Regions from separate parts of the Pseudomonas sp. FP597 genome, predicted to be linked through region 1. Evidence: predicted binding sites of a transcription regulator. Region 1 holds the regulator's gene; the other holds the start of a gene.
The links. The regulator sigma-54, encoded in region 1, starts transcription at its own class of promoters, with help from an activator protein. The targets are predictions, from matches to a motif close to ANTGGCATNNANNTTGCTNT.
Positions count from the first base shown of each region.

Region 2: the regulator sigma-54 is predicted to act here: its motif matches at 3,955-3,974, upstream of flgB (flagellar basal body rod protein FlgB).

Region 1 covers NZ_CP117432.1:1,124,434-1,132,351, forward strand. The annotation lists gene PSH66_RS05130 (superoxide dismutase) at 1-141, shown strand, start outside; gene PSH66_RS05135 (ZIP family metal transporter) at 175-1,068, shown strand; gene PSH66_RS05140 (HPr family phosphocarrier protein) at 1,105-1,377, opposite strand; gene rapZ (RNase adapter RapZ) at 1,394-2,251, opposite strand; gene ptsN (PTS IIA-like nitrogen regulatory protein PtsN) at 2,254-2,718, opposite strand; gene hpf (ribosome hibernation-promoting factor, HPF/YfiA family) at 2,729-3,034, opposite strand; gene PSH66_RS05160 (RNA polymerase factor sigma-54) at 3,110-4,603, opposite strand; gene lptB (LPS export ABC transporter ATP-binding protein) at 4,801-5,526, opposite strand; gene lptA (lipopolysaccharide transport periplasmic protein LptA) at 5,526-6,059, opposite strand; gene lptC (LPS export ABC transporter periplasmic protein LptC) at 6,046-6,618, opposite strand; gene PSH66_RS05180 (HAD family hydrolase) at 6,627-7,151, opposite strand; gene PSH66_RS05185 (KpsF/GutQ family sugar-phosphate isomerase) at 7,152-7,918, opposite strand, start outside.
Region 2 covers NZ_CP117432.1:4,932,340-4,940,257, forward strand. The annotation lists gene PSH66_RS22485 (hypothetical protein) at 1-789, opposite strand, end outside; gene flgE (flagellar hook protein FlgE) at 972-2,285, opposite strand; gene flgD (flagellar hook assembly protein FlgD) at 2,317-3,042, opposite strand; gene flgC (flagellar basal body rod protein FlgC) at 3,058-3,501, opposite strand; gene flgB (flagellar basal body rod protein FlgB) at 3,505-3,912, opposite strand; gene cheR (protein-glutamate O-methyltransferase CheR) at 4,161-4,988, opposite strand; gene PSH66_RS22515 (chemotaxis protein CheV) at 5,032-5,964, opposite strand; gene flgA (flagellar basal body P-ring formation chaperone FlgA) at 6,045-6,809, shown strand; gene flgM (flagellar biosynthesis anti-sigma factor FlgM) at 6,951-7,274, shown strand; gene PSH66_RS22530 (flagella synthesis protein FlgN) at 7,323-7,793, shown strand; gene PSH66_RS22535 (flagellar brake protein) at 7,889-7,918, shown strand, end outside.

The DNA of each region.
Region 1 (7,918 bases):
ACGCCGATCCTTGGCCTGGATGTCTGGGAACATGCCTACTACTTGCTGTACCAGAACCGTCGCCCGGAATACATCAATGCCTTCTACAGTGTTATCAACTGGCCGGAAGTCGCCGCACGCTATCAAGCCGCCCTGGCCTGACATTCACCCTCATAACAAGATCTAAGGCCGACTATGGGCACTGAAACATTGGCGATCAGCAGCGTGCGAATGTTCCGTTATGCGTTTGGCTCGCTGCTGTTATTGGCAGGGACGACATTGCTGGTGGCCCACGGGCTGGCCTGGCTGGACCTGGCACCGCGCATCCTGCGCGCGTTGCAGGGCGGGGCGATCTGCGCGCTCGGCACGGCGTTGGGCGCGGTGCCGGTGCTGGTGATTCGGCGGATGCCGGTGGCCTTGGGCGATACCTTGTTGGGCTTTGGTGCCGGTGTGATGTTGGCGGCGACTGCGTTTTCATTGGTTGTGCCGGGCATAACGGCGGCCCAAAGCCTGGGGCTCTCGCCCTGGGGCGCGGGCGGCTTGATCAGCTTCGGCATTATGCTGGGGGCGTTCGGGTTGTACCTGGTGGATCGCAGAGTCTCCGGTGCCAGCCCGGAAATGCTGGTGGGCACTCCGGAAAAACCGGTAATCCCGCCGCGCATCTGGCTGTTTGTATTTGCCATCATCGCTCACAACATTCCGGAAGGCATGGCGGTGGGTGTCTCCGCCGGTGGCGGCATGCCGGATGCGGACAGCCTGGCCATGGGCATTGCCTTGCAGGATGTACCAGAAGGCCTGGTAATTGCCTTGGTATTGGCCGGGGCGGGGATGTCGCGGGTCAAGGCGTTCCTGATCGGTGCCGCTTCAGGTTTGGTAGAACCGGTATTCGCCGTGCTCTGCGCCTGGTTGGTGAGCCTGGCGCAGGTGCTGTTACCTCTGGGGCTGGCGCTGGCGGCTGGGGCGATGTTGCTGGTGGTGACTCACGAAGTCATCCCCGAATCGCGCCGCAATGGCCACGAAAAACTGGCCAGCCTTGGCTTGTGCATCGGGTTCTGCTTGATGATGGTGATGGATACTGCGTTGGGCTGAGGCCATTGCGGCCTCGTGCCTGAGTCAAAAGCGGGTTTATTCGCCCTCGTCAAAGTAGTTGTTGATCAGCGCCACCAGGGCATCCATCGCTTCCTGTTCTTGCTCGCCTTCGGTCTTCAAATGAATCGTTGTGCCCTTGCCGGCCGCCAGCATCATCATGGCCATGATGCTCTTGCCATCGACCATGGAGTCCGGGCTGCGCCCGGCGCGGATCTGGCAGGGAAACTGCCCGGCGACGCCGACGAACTTGGCCGAGGCCCGGGCGTGCAAACCCAGCTTGTTGATGATTTCAATTTCACGAGCGGGCATCGCGGGGGTGTTCCTTTCAGCTGAGGTCGCGGTGGCGGACCTGGACGTTCTTGAGGGTTTGTTGCAGCACCTGGCCCAGGCGTTCGGTCAGGTAGACGGAGCGGTGGTGGCCGCCGGTGCAGCCGATGGCAATGGTGACATACGCGCGATTGCTCGCGGCGAAACGCGGCAACCATTTGAGCAAGTAGCTGGAAATGTCCTGGAACATCTCCTCTACATCAGGCTGCGCGGCCAGGTACTCAGCCACAGGCTGGTCCAACCCGGACTGCTCGCGCAGTTCAGGCTTCCAGTAGGGGTTGGGCAGGCAGCGCACATCGAACACCAGGTCGGCATCCACCGGCATCCCACGCTTGAAGCCGAATGACTCGACGAGAAACGCCGTGCCGGGCTCGGGCTGGCTCAACAGGCGCAGCTTGATAGCGTCGCGCAGTTGATACAGGTTGAGACTGGTGGTGTTGATCTTGAGGTCGGCCAGATCAATGATCGGGCCCAGCAGCTTGGTTTCGTCCTCGATGGCTTCGGCCAGGGAGCGGTGCGGGCTACTGAGCGGGTGGCGTCGACGGGTTTCGGAGAAACGCTTGAGCAGTGTCTCCTCGTCGGCGTCCAGGTACAGCACATCACAGTGGATATGCTTGGCGCGCACTTCTTCAAGCAGTTCCGGGAAGCGCGACAGGTGGCTGGGCAAGTTGCGCGCGTCAATCGAAACGGCTACCAGCGGTTGCGCCAATTCGGTGTGAATAAGTGCACGTTCCGCCAGTTCCGGCAGCAGGCCGGCGGGCAGGTTGTCGATGCAATAGAAGCCGCTGTCCTCAAGCACATTGAGCGCGGTGCTTTTACCCGAGCCTGAGCGGCCGCTGACGATGATCAAACGCATGATTAGTGCCCGTTTTGTTCATCCAGGACAACTTGATACAGCGCCTCATTGCTGCTGGCACTGCGCAGTTTGTCGCGGACGTCCTTGCGGTCGAGCATGCTGGCGATCTGCCGGAGCAGTTCCAGGTGCGCATCGGTGGCGGCTTCCGGGACCAGCAGCACAAACAGCAGGTCGACCGGGGCACCGTCGATGGCGTCGAAATCGATGGGCGCTTCCAGGTGCAGCAGGGCGCTCACGGGACTATTGCAACCTTTGAGGCGGCAGTGAGGAATGGCGATACCGTTGCCAAAACCTGTGGAGCCGAGTTTTTCACGGGCAACCAGCGCTTCGAAGACATCTTGCATCTCCAGATCCGGCACCTCGCGGTGGATCAGGTTGGCAATTTGTTCGAGGGCTTTTTTCTTGCTGCCGCCCGGCACGTTCACGAGGGAACGGCCGGGGGTCAGGATGGATTCAAGTCGGATCATGGGGGGAGGGTTAACGACCTGTACCTTGCATCAGGTGCAGATTCTTTTCCTTATGCTTTATGAGTTGGCGGTCCAGCTTGTCGTAGAGCGAGTCAATCGCCGCGTACATGTCCTCATGCTCAGCATTGGCGACGAGCTTGGCATTCGGTACGTGCAGGGTGGCCTCGATTTTCTGCTTGAGCTTATCGACCTCCATGATGACCTGCACGTTGGTGATCTTGTCAAAATGCCCCGCAAGCTTGTTCAGCTTGCTCTCGGTGTACTCACGCAGGGGCTTGGTGACTTCCAGCTGGTGTCCACTGATGTTGACTTGCATACAGCTTCTCCTTCGTTGCCAGTGCATAAAGCGGCGGGTAGGAATACCCGCCACTGGAACGCTGTGGCCCGCCCGTCACATCAAACGCTTACGCTCGCTGGAAGGCGCGATCCCAAGGGACTCGCGGTACTTGGCGACGGTTCGACGGGCGACCTGAATGCCTTGTGCCTCCAGTAAACCAGCGATCTTGCTGTCACTCAACGGCTTTTTCTGATTTTCCGCGGCAACCAGTTTTTTGATGATCGCGCGGATCGCCGTGGACGAGCATTCGCCGCCCTCGGAGGTGCTGACGTGGCTGGAGAAAAAGTATTTCAGCTCATAGATACCCCGTGGGGTATGCATGAATTTCTGCGTGGTCACCCGTGAAATCGTCGACTCGTGCATGCCCACCGCTTCGGCGATGTCATGCAGGACCAGCGGCTTCATCGCCTCGTCGCCGTACTCCAGGAAGCCGCGCTGGTGCTCGACGATCTGGGTGGCCACTTTCATCAGGGTTTCGTTGCGGCTTTGCAGGCTCTTGATGAACCAGCGCGCTTCCTGCAACTGGTTGCGCATGAAGGTATTGTCGGCACTGGTGTCGGCGCGTTTTACAAAACCGGCGTATTGCGGGTTGACGCGCAGGCGCGGCACCGACTCCTGGTTAAGCTCAACCAGCCAGCGTTCGTTGTCCTTGCGCACGATCACATCGGGAATCACGTATTCGGCTTCGCTGGATTCGATCTGCGAGCCTGGGCGCGGGTTGAGGCTTTGCACCAGCTCGATGACCTGGCGCAGGTCATCTTCCTTGAGCTTCATGCGGCGCATCAACTGGCTGTAGTCGCGGCTGCCCAGCAGGTCGATGTAATCGGTGACCAGGCGTTGGGCTTCCGCGAGCCACGCAGTCTTGGCGGGCAACTGGCGCAGTTGCAGCAGCAGGCATTCGCTGAGGGTGCGCGCGCCGATACCGGCGGGTTCGAACTGCTGGATGCGGTGCAGGACGGCTTCGATTTCGTCCAGTTCGATGTCCAGTTCCGGGTCGAAGGCATCGAGAATTTCTTCGAGCGTCTCGTCCAGATAGCCCTGGTTGTTGATGCAGTCGATCAGGGTCACGGCGATCAGGCGATCGGTGTCCGACATCGGCGCCAGGTTCAGTTGCCACAGCAGATGGCTCTGCAGGCTTTCGCCGGCGGAGGTGCGGGTGGTGAAGTCCCACTCGTCATCGTCGTTGCTGGGCAGGCTGCTGGCACTGGTCTGGTAGACGTCTTCCCAGGCGGTGTCCACCGGGAGTTCGTTGGGAATGCGTTCGTTCCAGTCGCCTTCCTCAAGGTTATCCACCGTCGGGGCGGTTTCCTGATAGGACGGTTCCTGCACGTCGGAATTGGGTTTTTGCTCGATGTTGTCGGCCAGCGGGTCTGCATTATCGAAGTCGTCGCCCTCTTCCTGGCGTTCGAGCATCGGATTGGACTCCAAGGCCTCCTGGATTTCCTGTTGCAGGTCCAGGGTCGACAATTGGAGCAGGCGGATGGCCTGTTGCAGCTGCGGTGTCATCGTCAGCTGCTGGCCCATTCTCAGGACTAGCGATGGTTTCATGGCAGGGGCTTAACACCTTATTCGCCGGCGCAGTGCGCCATCCACGACAGGGCGCGTGAGCGCCAAACATAAGCAAATTATATGCCTGATATCGGGGGCTTTGCCTAGAGCGCGGTAACAATAAAAAACTCGAGGTTTTTATTGACTCCCGCGCTCCAGGCGACCGACTTGCCGCCGCCTTGTCGGTACGGACAGGTTTACAGGCGGAACTCGTGACCCAGGTACACTTCCTTGACCAGTTCGTTGGCGAGGATAGTCGCGGAGTCACCCTCGGCGATCAATTGGCCATCGTTAACGATATACGCGGTTTCGCAGATATCGAGGGTTTCACGCACGTTGTGGTCGGTGATCAGCACACCGATACCCTTGGCCTTGAGGTGGTGGATGATCTGCTTGATGTCACCGACCGAGATCGGGTCGACGCCGGCAAACGGTTCGTCCAGCAAGATGAACTTGGGGGCGGTCGCCAGGGCACGGGCGATTTCCACGCGGCGGCGTTCACCACCGGACAGGCTCATGCCCAGGTTGTCGCGAATGTGGTTGATGTGGAATTCCTGCAGCAGGCTTTCCAGCTCCTTGCGGCGCCCATCGCGGTCGAGTTCCTTGCGGGTCTCAAGGATCGCCATGATGTTGTCCGCAACCGACAGTTTGCGGAAGATCGACGCTTCCTGGGGAAGATAGCCGATACCGGCCCGCGCACGGCCGTGCATCGGCTGGTGGCTGACATCCAGGTCGTCGATCAGAACGCGACCCTGGTCCGCCTGGACCAGGCCGACGATCATATAGAAGCAGGTGGTCTTGCCGGCGCCGTTGGGGCCGAGCAAGCCGACGATCTGGCCGCTGTCGATCGACAGGCTGACGTCGCGCACGACCTGACGGCTTTTATAGGCCTTGGCCAGATGCTGGGCTTTCAGGGTTGCCATTACTCGGCCTTCTTCTTCGGCTGGATAACCATGTCGATGCGTGGGCGCGGCGCGGTGACTTTGCTGCCATTGGCGCGACCGGCGTTAGCGATCTGCTTCACGGTGTCATAGGTGATTTTTTCACCTTCCGTGGAGTTGCCGTCCGGGCTCAGCACCTTGGCCTGGTCAATCAGGACGATGCGATTCTGCTGGGCGTGATACTGGATAGTCTTGCCGTAGCCTTTCATCGGACCTGTGTCGGTAGCCGACTGCTTCTGTTCGAAGTAAGCCAGGTTGCCTACCGAAGTCACGACGTCGATGTCACCGCTTTGGGTGCGCGTCAGCGTTACGGTATTACCGGTGATCTTCATCGAACCTTGGGTGATGATCACGCCGCCGGTGTAGGTCGCTACACCTTGCTTGTCATCCAGTTGCGCATCATCAGCCGAAATGTGGATCGGCTGCTGGCTATCGTTCGGCAGAGCCCAGGCGCTCACGCTTCCCAGTACAGCGCCCAGGCCGAGCAAAATAGGGAGAGTTTTAACGAGCCTCATACTGTCCTCTTACGTTCGATAGCAGGTGTATCCTGCTTTCTTTCAAATACGCTTTCATTCCCTTGCCAGTCGATACACCGCCAGCGCCGTCGATTCTAACGTCTTGCTCGGTCTGCGCATATTGCTTCTGTGGGAATACGGTCATGCGACTGCTGGTAATCACGGTGTCACGGTTCTTGGCATCGGTGCGCGCGACGCGCACCGAGTCAATCAGCTCCACCTGGGTGCCGTCCGGGTTCACTTCGCCACGCTTGCTGGTGACGTGCCAGGGAAACTCAGTGCCGCGATAAAGGTTCAAGTCCGGGTTGGTCAGCAAGGTAACTTCGCTGGCCTTCAAATGCTCGACCTTGTCCGAGGTCATTTCATACTGCACCTTGCCGTCGGGCAGGAACTGCACGCTGTAGGCGTTGGTGGCGTAATAGTCGATAGCGCCTTTGTCGACCTGCGCGGCAGGCTGGTCGAGGAAGCGCTCCGGGCTGATATTCCAGTAGCCCACCGCCAGGAACAGCGCGGCGATGACTCCGAATAGCAGGAAGTTGCGAATCTTTTTGCTCAGCATATAACGCTCTATAAGTAGGCGGCGTGGGCCGCTTCAAGGCTGCCCTGGGCTCGCAGAATCAGTTCGCAGAACTCACGGGCCGCACCTTCGCCACCACGGGCGGTGGTGATGCCATGGGCGTGCTCGCGAACGAACGCCGCCGCGTTGGCGACGGCCATGCCCAGGCCCACCCGGCGAATGACCGGCAAGTCCGGCAGGTCATCGCCCAGGTAGGCGACCTGCTCATAGCTTAGGTTGAGTTGGCCAAGAAGCTCGTCCAGCACCACCAGTTTATCCTCACGGCCCTGATACAGGTGAGCAATTCCCAGGTTTTGTGCGCGGCGTTCCACAACGGGGGTTTTTCGGCCGCTGATAATCGCCGTCTGCACACCTGCCGCCATCAGCATCTTGATGCCCTGGCCGTCCAGTGTGTTGAATGTCTTGAATTCGCTGCCGTCTTCGAGAAAGTACAGGCGGCCATCGGTCAGCACGCCATCAACGTCGAAAATCGCCAACTTGATGTGCTTGCCGCGTTGCAATAAATCGCTGGTCATTTACATCACTCCCGCACGCAACAAGTCGTGCATGTTCAGGGCGCCTACCGGGTGGTCGTGATTATCGACCACCACCAGCGCGCCGATCTTGTGGTCTTCCATGATCTTCAATGCTTCGGCCGCGAGCATCTCGGGGCGTGCGGTCTTGCCGTGTGGAGTCATGACCGCGTCGATGGTTGCGGTGTGGATATCGATGGTGCGGTCCAGGGTGCGCCGCAAGTCACCGTCGGTGAACACGCCGGCCAGGCGCCCGTCGGCTTCCAGGATCACGGTCATGCCCAGGCCTTTGCGGGTCATTTCCATCAGCGCGTCCTTCAGCAGGGTGCCGCGCTGCACGTGAGGCAATTCATCGCCCGAATGCATGACATTCTCTACTTTCAACAGCAGGCGCCGGCCCAGGGCGCCGCCAGGATGTGAAAACGCGAAATCTTCGGCGGTGAACCCGCGGGCCTCCAGCAACGCTACGGAGAGGGCATCGCCCATGACCAGCGCGGCGGTGGTGGAGGAGGTCGGCGCCAGGTTCAGCGGGCAGGCTTCGTGGGCCACGTGAACATTCAGGTTCACTTCGGCGGCCTTGGCCAGCGTCGAGTCCGGGTTGCCGGTGATGCTGATCATCTGGATCCCCAGGCGTTTGATCAGCGGCAGCAGGGTCACGATTTCGTTGGTGGTGCCGGAGTTGGACAGCGCCAGGATGATGTCATCCTTGGTGATCATGCCCATGTCGCCGTGGCTGGCCTCGGCGGGATGCACGAAAAACGCGGTGGTTC
Region 2 (7,918 bases), 2.7 Mb from region 1:
CATGGCTGGATTATCCCCTTTGAACTGCGCGTATCTCGCCGCCTGCTGCAATTCGCTCCTGGATAAATACAGTTCGAATCCATCGCGCATTTTCACCTTATAACCCTCTCCCGTTTCCGTGACCTCGCGGAAAACGTCGGTGGGCTTCTGCCCAAACTTCATCATCGCCCCCTTTATCGCTGAAACAGTGACGCAGTTGCCATCCGGCCCCTGGCTGAATCCACTCCAAATGTTCTCGGGTTTTTTCCCTGGATTACTCTGGTCAGGCGTGTAATTGAAGTGTCTGGCCCCCTCGGTAATCGGCAGATTACTCATGGGCTCGCGGGGACCGAAATGGTTTGGGTTGGGCCTAGCCCCGCCGCCGCCGCCACCACCACCACCACCACCACCACCACCACCACCACCACCACCTGGCGATGGCTGCGGAGACGGTGAAGGCGAAGGTGTATCTGGAAACAAATCAGGAAACAGCTTCTTTAACAGCTCGATCCAACTGCGCAGCCTTTCTTCTTTGAGTTGCTCAAGTATCTGCCTGAGCTTCTCGTCACCCAATTGCTCGCGAATATCCTTGAGCTTGTCGCGCAGGTCCCGAACCGTCTGGTCCTTGCCGGTCATCTGCGCATCTTCAAGTGCCTTGAGCAGTTTCACGACGGTGTCTTTATCGGCCGTCGGATCTTGTTTGGGAATGTCTGTCGGCGCTTTCCCCCTCAGGGAGTACCCCGCCCCTGCTGGATCGAAACGCACGCCCCCGACCTTATGGCCGCCGCCCACCGCCCTTACACCGTCCATACCTTCTTCCCCATCAACACAGGCTCAGCGGCCCCAGGCACGATGGGTGGCGAAACAGGTCGAAGGCGTTCCAACCGATCGTTGTCAGCTTGCGATTGGCCGGGCGGTGAGAATTGGCGCTTGAGTCGATTGAAAGGTAAAAAAAACCCTCAAACGAGGGTTTTTATCGGGCACCTAAGGCATCAGGTCATCTGAATGATGGTCTGCATGATGGTGCTCTGGGTGGAGATGGTCTTGGCGTTCGCCTGATAGTTGCTCTGGGCCTTGATCAGGTCCACCAGCTCGTTGGTCAGGTTGACGTTGGAGTTCTCCAGGGAGTTGGCCACGATCGACCCCAAGGTACCGGATTGCGGGGTGTCGTAACCCGGCTGGCCCGAGGCGAACGTCTCTCTCCAGGTGGTACTGCCGGCAGGCTGCAGGCCCTGTTCGTTGTTGAAGCTGGCCAGGGAGATCTGGCCGATGGCCTTGCTCTGCTGGTTGCTGAACGTGGCGAACATGACGCCGTTGCCGTCGATTTTCAGGCCGGTGATCTGACCGGTGGCATAGCCGTCGGTGATCGGTGGGTTACGGTAGGTGGCCGAGTTGTACTGGGTGATGTTCGCCATATTGATGGCGATACCCGTAGGGTTGGCATCCGCGCCGTTTGCCTTCCATACACCGTTGGTCACAGTACCGGGCACCCAACCGGTCAGGGTCAGGGTGGTGCTGGAGCTCCCCCCGGTGACAATGCTCGACAGCTTGCCAGCGCCGTCAAAGGTCAAGGTCGACGCTACAGGCGGCGTAGGCGGGGTACCGCCCGTTGGCGACGAACCGTTCGGGTTGCGACCGTCAATCAGTGTGTAGGCGTTCCACTTGTTGCCGTCGGTTTTCACCAGGTATTGCACCATGGGGTGCGCATTGCCCTGGGAGTCATACAAGGTGGTGCTGTACTGAGTGGTGAACGTGCTGGTATCGGAGGGATCGAACGGCTTGAGCGTCTGGTCGATCACCGGCTCCGAGGAGTTCAGGTTACTGGTGGAGTCGACTTTGGTGGACGCCTTCGGCGGCAGGTTCGACAGGTTCAGTTGCAGGTCGGTCAGGCCGCCCTTGATAATTTTGCCGTCATCATCCGCCGCATAGCCTTGCAGGCGCGAGGTGCCGGTGTTGTTGGTGATGAAGCCGTCCTTGTCGGCACGGAAGGCACCACTGCGGGTGTACTCCAGCGAACCGTCGCTGCCCTTCTGCACGAAGAAGCCGCCGCCCTGGATCGCCATGTCCAGAATACCGCCGCTGCCGTTGACGTCACCCTGGGTGAACTGCTGGGACACCGCCGCCAGGTTCACGCCATTGCCGATGCTGTTCTGGCCGGTGCCCAGCTTGGACGCCGCGTAGATGTCGGCGAATTCCGCACGGGACGACTTGAAGCCAGTGGTCGCGACGTTGGCAATGTTGTTACCGGTCACGTCCAGCTGTTTGTTGGCCGCATAGAGGCCGCTAAGGCCGATGTTAAAAGACATGTTTCTCTCCCTCTGCCGTATCTAGCCGGCTCTATGTACCAATAGTCTGAATTTGCGACAGCTTCACGCTGCCCATGCCACCTGCAAGGTTCAGCAGCATTTCGCCGCCGGTCTTGCTCAACGTCACGCTGGTCACCGTTGCCGGCAGCGAAGTCGCCAGGGCCACGGAGTCGCCCTTGTCATTCTTGGTCGTGGCCGCAAAGGTGTAGGTGCCGGCTGGCGCGACCTCGCCGTTGTCGTTCTTGCCATCCCAGATAAAGTCCGACGTACCAGCGTTCTGAGCACCCAGATCGAGAGTGCGCACCACGTTGCCGTCTTTGTCGGTGATCTTCACGGCGACGTTGCCGGTCGCCGCTGTCACCGCCACCGAACCGGTCATGCTCTTGCTGGTATCCACCAGTGCCTTGTCGGTCTGGGTGATGATCGAACGCCCCACCAGCGACGAAGCCTGCAGCGCCTGCGAGGAGCTGAAGTTGCTGGAGATGTTGTTCACCGAATCGTTCAGGGTATTGATGCCTTCCAGGCTGCTGAACTGCGCCAGCTGGGCCACGAAGGCACCGTTGTCCTGGGGCGACAGCGGGTTCTGGTTTTTCAGTTGGGTCACCAGCAGCTGCAGGAACGCGTCCTTGCCCAGCGACTGGTTGCCCGTCGCGGCCTTGGAAGCGTCACCCAGGCTGCTGTTGTCCGTTGCAGTCTTGACCTTGGAATTGAAAAGGTCCTGGACTGCCGTGTTGGTAGACGTATCAACGATGGCCATTATTGGCGCCCCTTATCACTGACCCAGGGTCAGGACCTTCTGCATCATGGTTTTGGCGGTGTTCATCATTTCCGCGTTGGTCTGGAACGAACGGCTGGCGGAAATCATGTCTGCCATTTCCTCGACCACGTTGACGTTCGGGTAGTACACGTAGCCTTTTTCGTTCGCCGCCGGGTGATTGGGCTCATAACGCGCTTCAAGGTTGCTCTGGTCTTCGACCACGCCGAGCACCTGCACGCCTTTGCCGGCGGCGTCCTGCTCCTGGAACAGCGAATCGCTGCCACCGTTCTGGCCGGCCTGGAACATGGTGGCGAACACCGGGTGACGGGCGCGGTAGGTCTGGTCAATGCTCGAAGACACGGTCTCGGCGTTGGCGATGTTACTGGCGACGGTGTTGAGGCGCGTGGTCTGGGCACTCATGCCACTACCGGCAATATTGAAAACACTGGACAGGGACATGGCTTACTCTCCACGCAGGGCTGACATCAGCCCTTTGAATTTGCTGTTGAGCAGGGTAAAGCTGGCCTGAAAGTTCACCGAGTTCTCGGCGTAGGCCGATTGCTCCAGCTGGGCGTCGACGGTGTTCTGGTCGATCGACGGCTGCATCGGCGTGCGATACAGCAACGACTCGTCACCACTGCTCAGGCCTTGCGCTTCGATATGACGGCTGTTGGTCATGTTCAGGGCGAAGGTGCCGTTCTTGGTCTTGTCCTGCTGTGCGGCGAGCACGGCGGAGAAGTCCAGGTCCCGAGCCTTGTAGTTCGGGGTGTCGGCGTTGGCAATGTTGTTGGCCAGGACTTCGGCACGCTGGGCGCGGAAGCCCAGGGCTTGTTCGTGGATACCGAGCGCTTTATCGAAGCTGATGCTCATGGCGGAAACCTTTAGGCTGACCTGCTGTTCGTTAACAGGGCTATAGCAAGGCGCATGCCAATTCTCCGAAGGCCCGTATACCAAGGGTTTGCGAGGTGCTTGCCGGCGGCAATGCCAGAAAAGCGGCAATCGGTTTCCGCGTGGTGCCAGTAAAGCGGCAATGGGGAGTTGCCGCTCGTTCGAAACTTGCCGCAAAAAAAATGTGGGAGGGGGTAAGCCCCCTCCCACATTTTGACTGGTACGACGGCTTATTTAGCCTGGTAGATGATGCCCGGGCTGCACTGCACCATCTGGAAATGATCCGGCAAGCCATTCAGCGCCTCGGACGCACCAAGGAACAGGTAGCCGCCGCGCTTGAGGGTGCCATGGATGCGCAACAGGATGTCTTTCTTCACCTCGGCGGAAAAGTAGATCAGCACATTGCGGCAAAACACCATGTCGAACTTGCCCAAACTGGCGTAGCTGTCGAGCAGGTTGAACGAACGAAACTCCACGCGGTTCTTGATCGGCGCCTTGATCGCCCAACGTCCGGCCCCTTTGGGCTCGAAGTAACGTTGCAGGCGCTCCTGGGACAACCCACGGCCCAGCGCCAGGCTGTCGTACTCACCGGTCTTGCAGTTGGTGAGCATGGTGCCGGACAGGTCGGTGGCGACAATTTGCGCGCCGGCCTTCAGCTGGCCCATGTTGGTCCGTTCGAACTCATCGATGGACATCGAGATCGAATACGGTTCCTGCCCCGAAGAGCAGGCCGCCGACCAGATGCGCAAACGCTGGCCCGGACTGGCCTTGATGGCCTCGGGCAGCACTTTGCTCTTGAGCACCTCGAACGGATAGGTGTCGCGAAACCACAAGGTTTCATTGGTGGTCATGGCGTCGACCACCATCTCTTTCAGGCCGCCGCGAGGCTGGCCCTGGATCCGCTGGACCAACTCGCCCAGGGACTTGATACCCTGCTGTTCCATCAGCTTGTTGAGACGGCTGGACACCAGGTATTGCTTGTTTTCACCAAGCAATATGCCACAGGCCTTTTCCAGGAATACCCGGAACTGCTCAAAATCCAAATTACCTGTCGACACTGATACCGCCTCTAAAATCGTATGACCGCCAGGGAAAAAAGCCCTAGCCGTGATCTGCTGCCTTGATCCGGTCAACTACCCGGGATGCCAGGTCATCAGGCCGGAATTTGGCCAGGAAGTCATCGGCACCGACCTTCTTGACCATCGCCTGGTTGAATACACCTGACAATGAAGTATGCAGGACGATATGCAATTTCTGCATACGTGGATCGCTGCGTATCTCGGCCGTGAGAGTATAACCGTCCATTTCCGGCATCTCGATGTCGGAAATCATCATCAAGAATTCTTCTTCCGGTTTCTTGCCTTCCTCCACCAGCTTGCGCAGGTAATCCAACGCCTGGCGGCCATCGTTGAGCGCCACCACATCCACACCGACGGTCTGCAGGCAACGGGTCACCTGTTTGCGCGCCACCGAGGAGTCATCCACCGTGAGCACACGCAGTGACACCGCCTTGTGTGCCGTCTCGGCATCCACCACACCGACCGAAATATTCTCCGAGGTCGGGGCAACTTCGGCGAGGATCTTCTCCACGTCGATGATTTCCACCAACTGGTTATCCACCCGCGTCACCGCCGTCAGGTAGTGATCGCGGCCGGTGCCCTTGGGCGGCGGATGGATCTCTTCCCAGTTCATGTTGACGATGCGCTCCACCGAGCGCACCAGAAAGCCCTGGGTCTTGGTGTTGTATTCGGTAATGATCACGAACGGGTTTTCGCGGTCCTGCAAACCTGCCGACCCCGTCGCCAGCGCGAGGTCAAGAATCGGGATGGTCGCACCCCGAATGTTTGCCACCCCACACACCACCGGGCTGGATTTGGGCATGATCGTCAGCTTGGGGCATTGCAGCACTTCCCGCACCTTGAACACGTTGATGCCATACAGCTGCTTGCCGTCCAGACGAAACAGCAGCAACTCCAGGCGATTCTGCCCTACAAGCTGTGTGCGCTGGTTTACTGAATCCATTACACCTGCCATGCCCAGACTCCTACGCTAAAACCTTTGAGGTGCGACGCGCACCCGACACTAAACGGCACGAGCTTTGCTATTTACTGGCCATGGACATTAAAACGACAGTTTCCCGACGCCCCAGGTTCCCACGGTATCGCAGATGGCTCTGCGTCTCGGTGGCGCTGCTTGCTGTGTGCATGGGCGCCACGGCCCGCGCAGACAACGTCACCTTGCCTGATCTCCTTATCGGCGTCACTCAGGGCTTTCTTGAGTTCACTGTAGAAGATTATCTGGCAACCACACAGACACCGGGGCGTTATGAAATCCAGGTCAACCCGCTGGACCCGCGCCTGCGCATGCCCATGTGCGACAAGGAATTGACAGCGACCCTGGAAAGCCCCGCCCAACCCATCGGTCGCGTGACGGTGCGCGTACGCTGCGACGGCGCCTCGCCGTGGACGGTGTTCGTGCCGGCTCAGGTCAAGTTGTACCGCGATGTGGTGGTGGTTGCCCGGCCGCTGAAACGCACCAGCATCATCGGTTTCGAGGACGTCGTGCTGCGCGAACGCGATATCAGCCAGATCAACCAGGGCTACCTGACGTCGCTCGATCAGGCGCTCGGGCAAAAATTGACCCGACCAGTGGTCACCGACCAAGTCATTACCCTGGTGCACCTGGAACAGGCCGAGGTGATTCGCAAGGGCGACCAGGTGGTGATTTCCGCCAGCAGCGGCACTCTGAACGTGAAAATGCCGGGTGAAGCCTTGTCCAACGGCGGCATGAGTGAACAGATTCGGGTAAAGAACCTCAATTCCAATCGTGTGATCAAGGCGCGGGTCACGGCGCCCGGCCAAGTCGAGGTGGCGCTATAGATTGCTGGTACAGGACGCCAGGTTTTCCTACACTGTGTGCGAAGTATTCTCTGCGCAGATTTATTGTCATTCGCGCCTAAAGTTCGTCCGGGTATTGCCGAAAACATGGCAAGCGTCCAAATACCCAGAGGTTTTTTTATCATGGTCATCGATTTCACACGTTTGAATAACACCCCGTCGACGTCAGGCTCTACGCGCACTACCGGTGCCAAAGAAAGCGTCGAAGCCAAGGCCCAGCCACTGCCCGCCAAGGCAGAACAGGCAAGTGCCAGCCAGAGCGGGGAATCCGTACACCTGAGCAATGAGGCTCAACAGTTGCAGAAGGTCACTGACTCGCTGCGCGATCAACCGGTGGTCAATAAAGCCCGTGTGGCCGAATTGAAACAGGCAATCGCCGATGGCAGCTATACAGTCGACAGCAACCGTGTAGCCAGCAAGCTGCTTAATTTCGAAGCCGAGCGCTAGGCAAATGCCTGCGCCGGGCTTTTGGACGCTTAAACCCCAAGGCCAGCCATGCATCACGACGAAAATTTGCTGCAACTGATCATTGATGATCTAGCGCCGACGCAACAATTGCTCGAGCTGCTCAAAGAAGAATCCCTGGCCCTCTATGGCCGGGACATGCCGCTGCTGGAAGAAATCCTGGCGCGCAAGCAGTCGTTGATTGTCCTGCTGGAACAGCACGGCAAGAAACGCAGCCAAATCCTCATCAGCCTTGGCCTGCCGGCAGACCACGACGGCCTGGCTCAACTGGCCAGCCACTCCTCGGTCGGCGACCAACTGCTCTCCCAGAGCATAGAACTCACTCAATTGCTCGCCCAGTGCCAGGAAGCCAACCTGCATAACGGTCAGTCGATCCAGCTTCAGCAAGCTACGACGGCCAACCAGTTGCGTATACTGCACGGCGGGGAGCCTCCAGCCCTGTATAACGCACAAGGCTCCACCTCGCGTCTGGTCAAGCCAAGCACCCGCAGCCAAGCCTGACACCGGTTTACAGCGCGGCCTATCCAAGGCGTGCAAGATGCTGGCAAAATGCCGGTTCTGCGTGCAGTCGTACTTTGTCTGGAGATGGAAGAACCGTGTTCAACGCCCTTAATGCGGAAGATGCT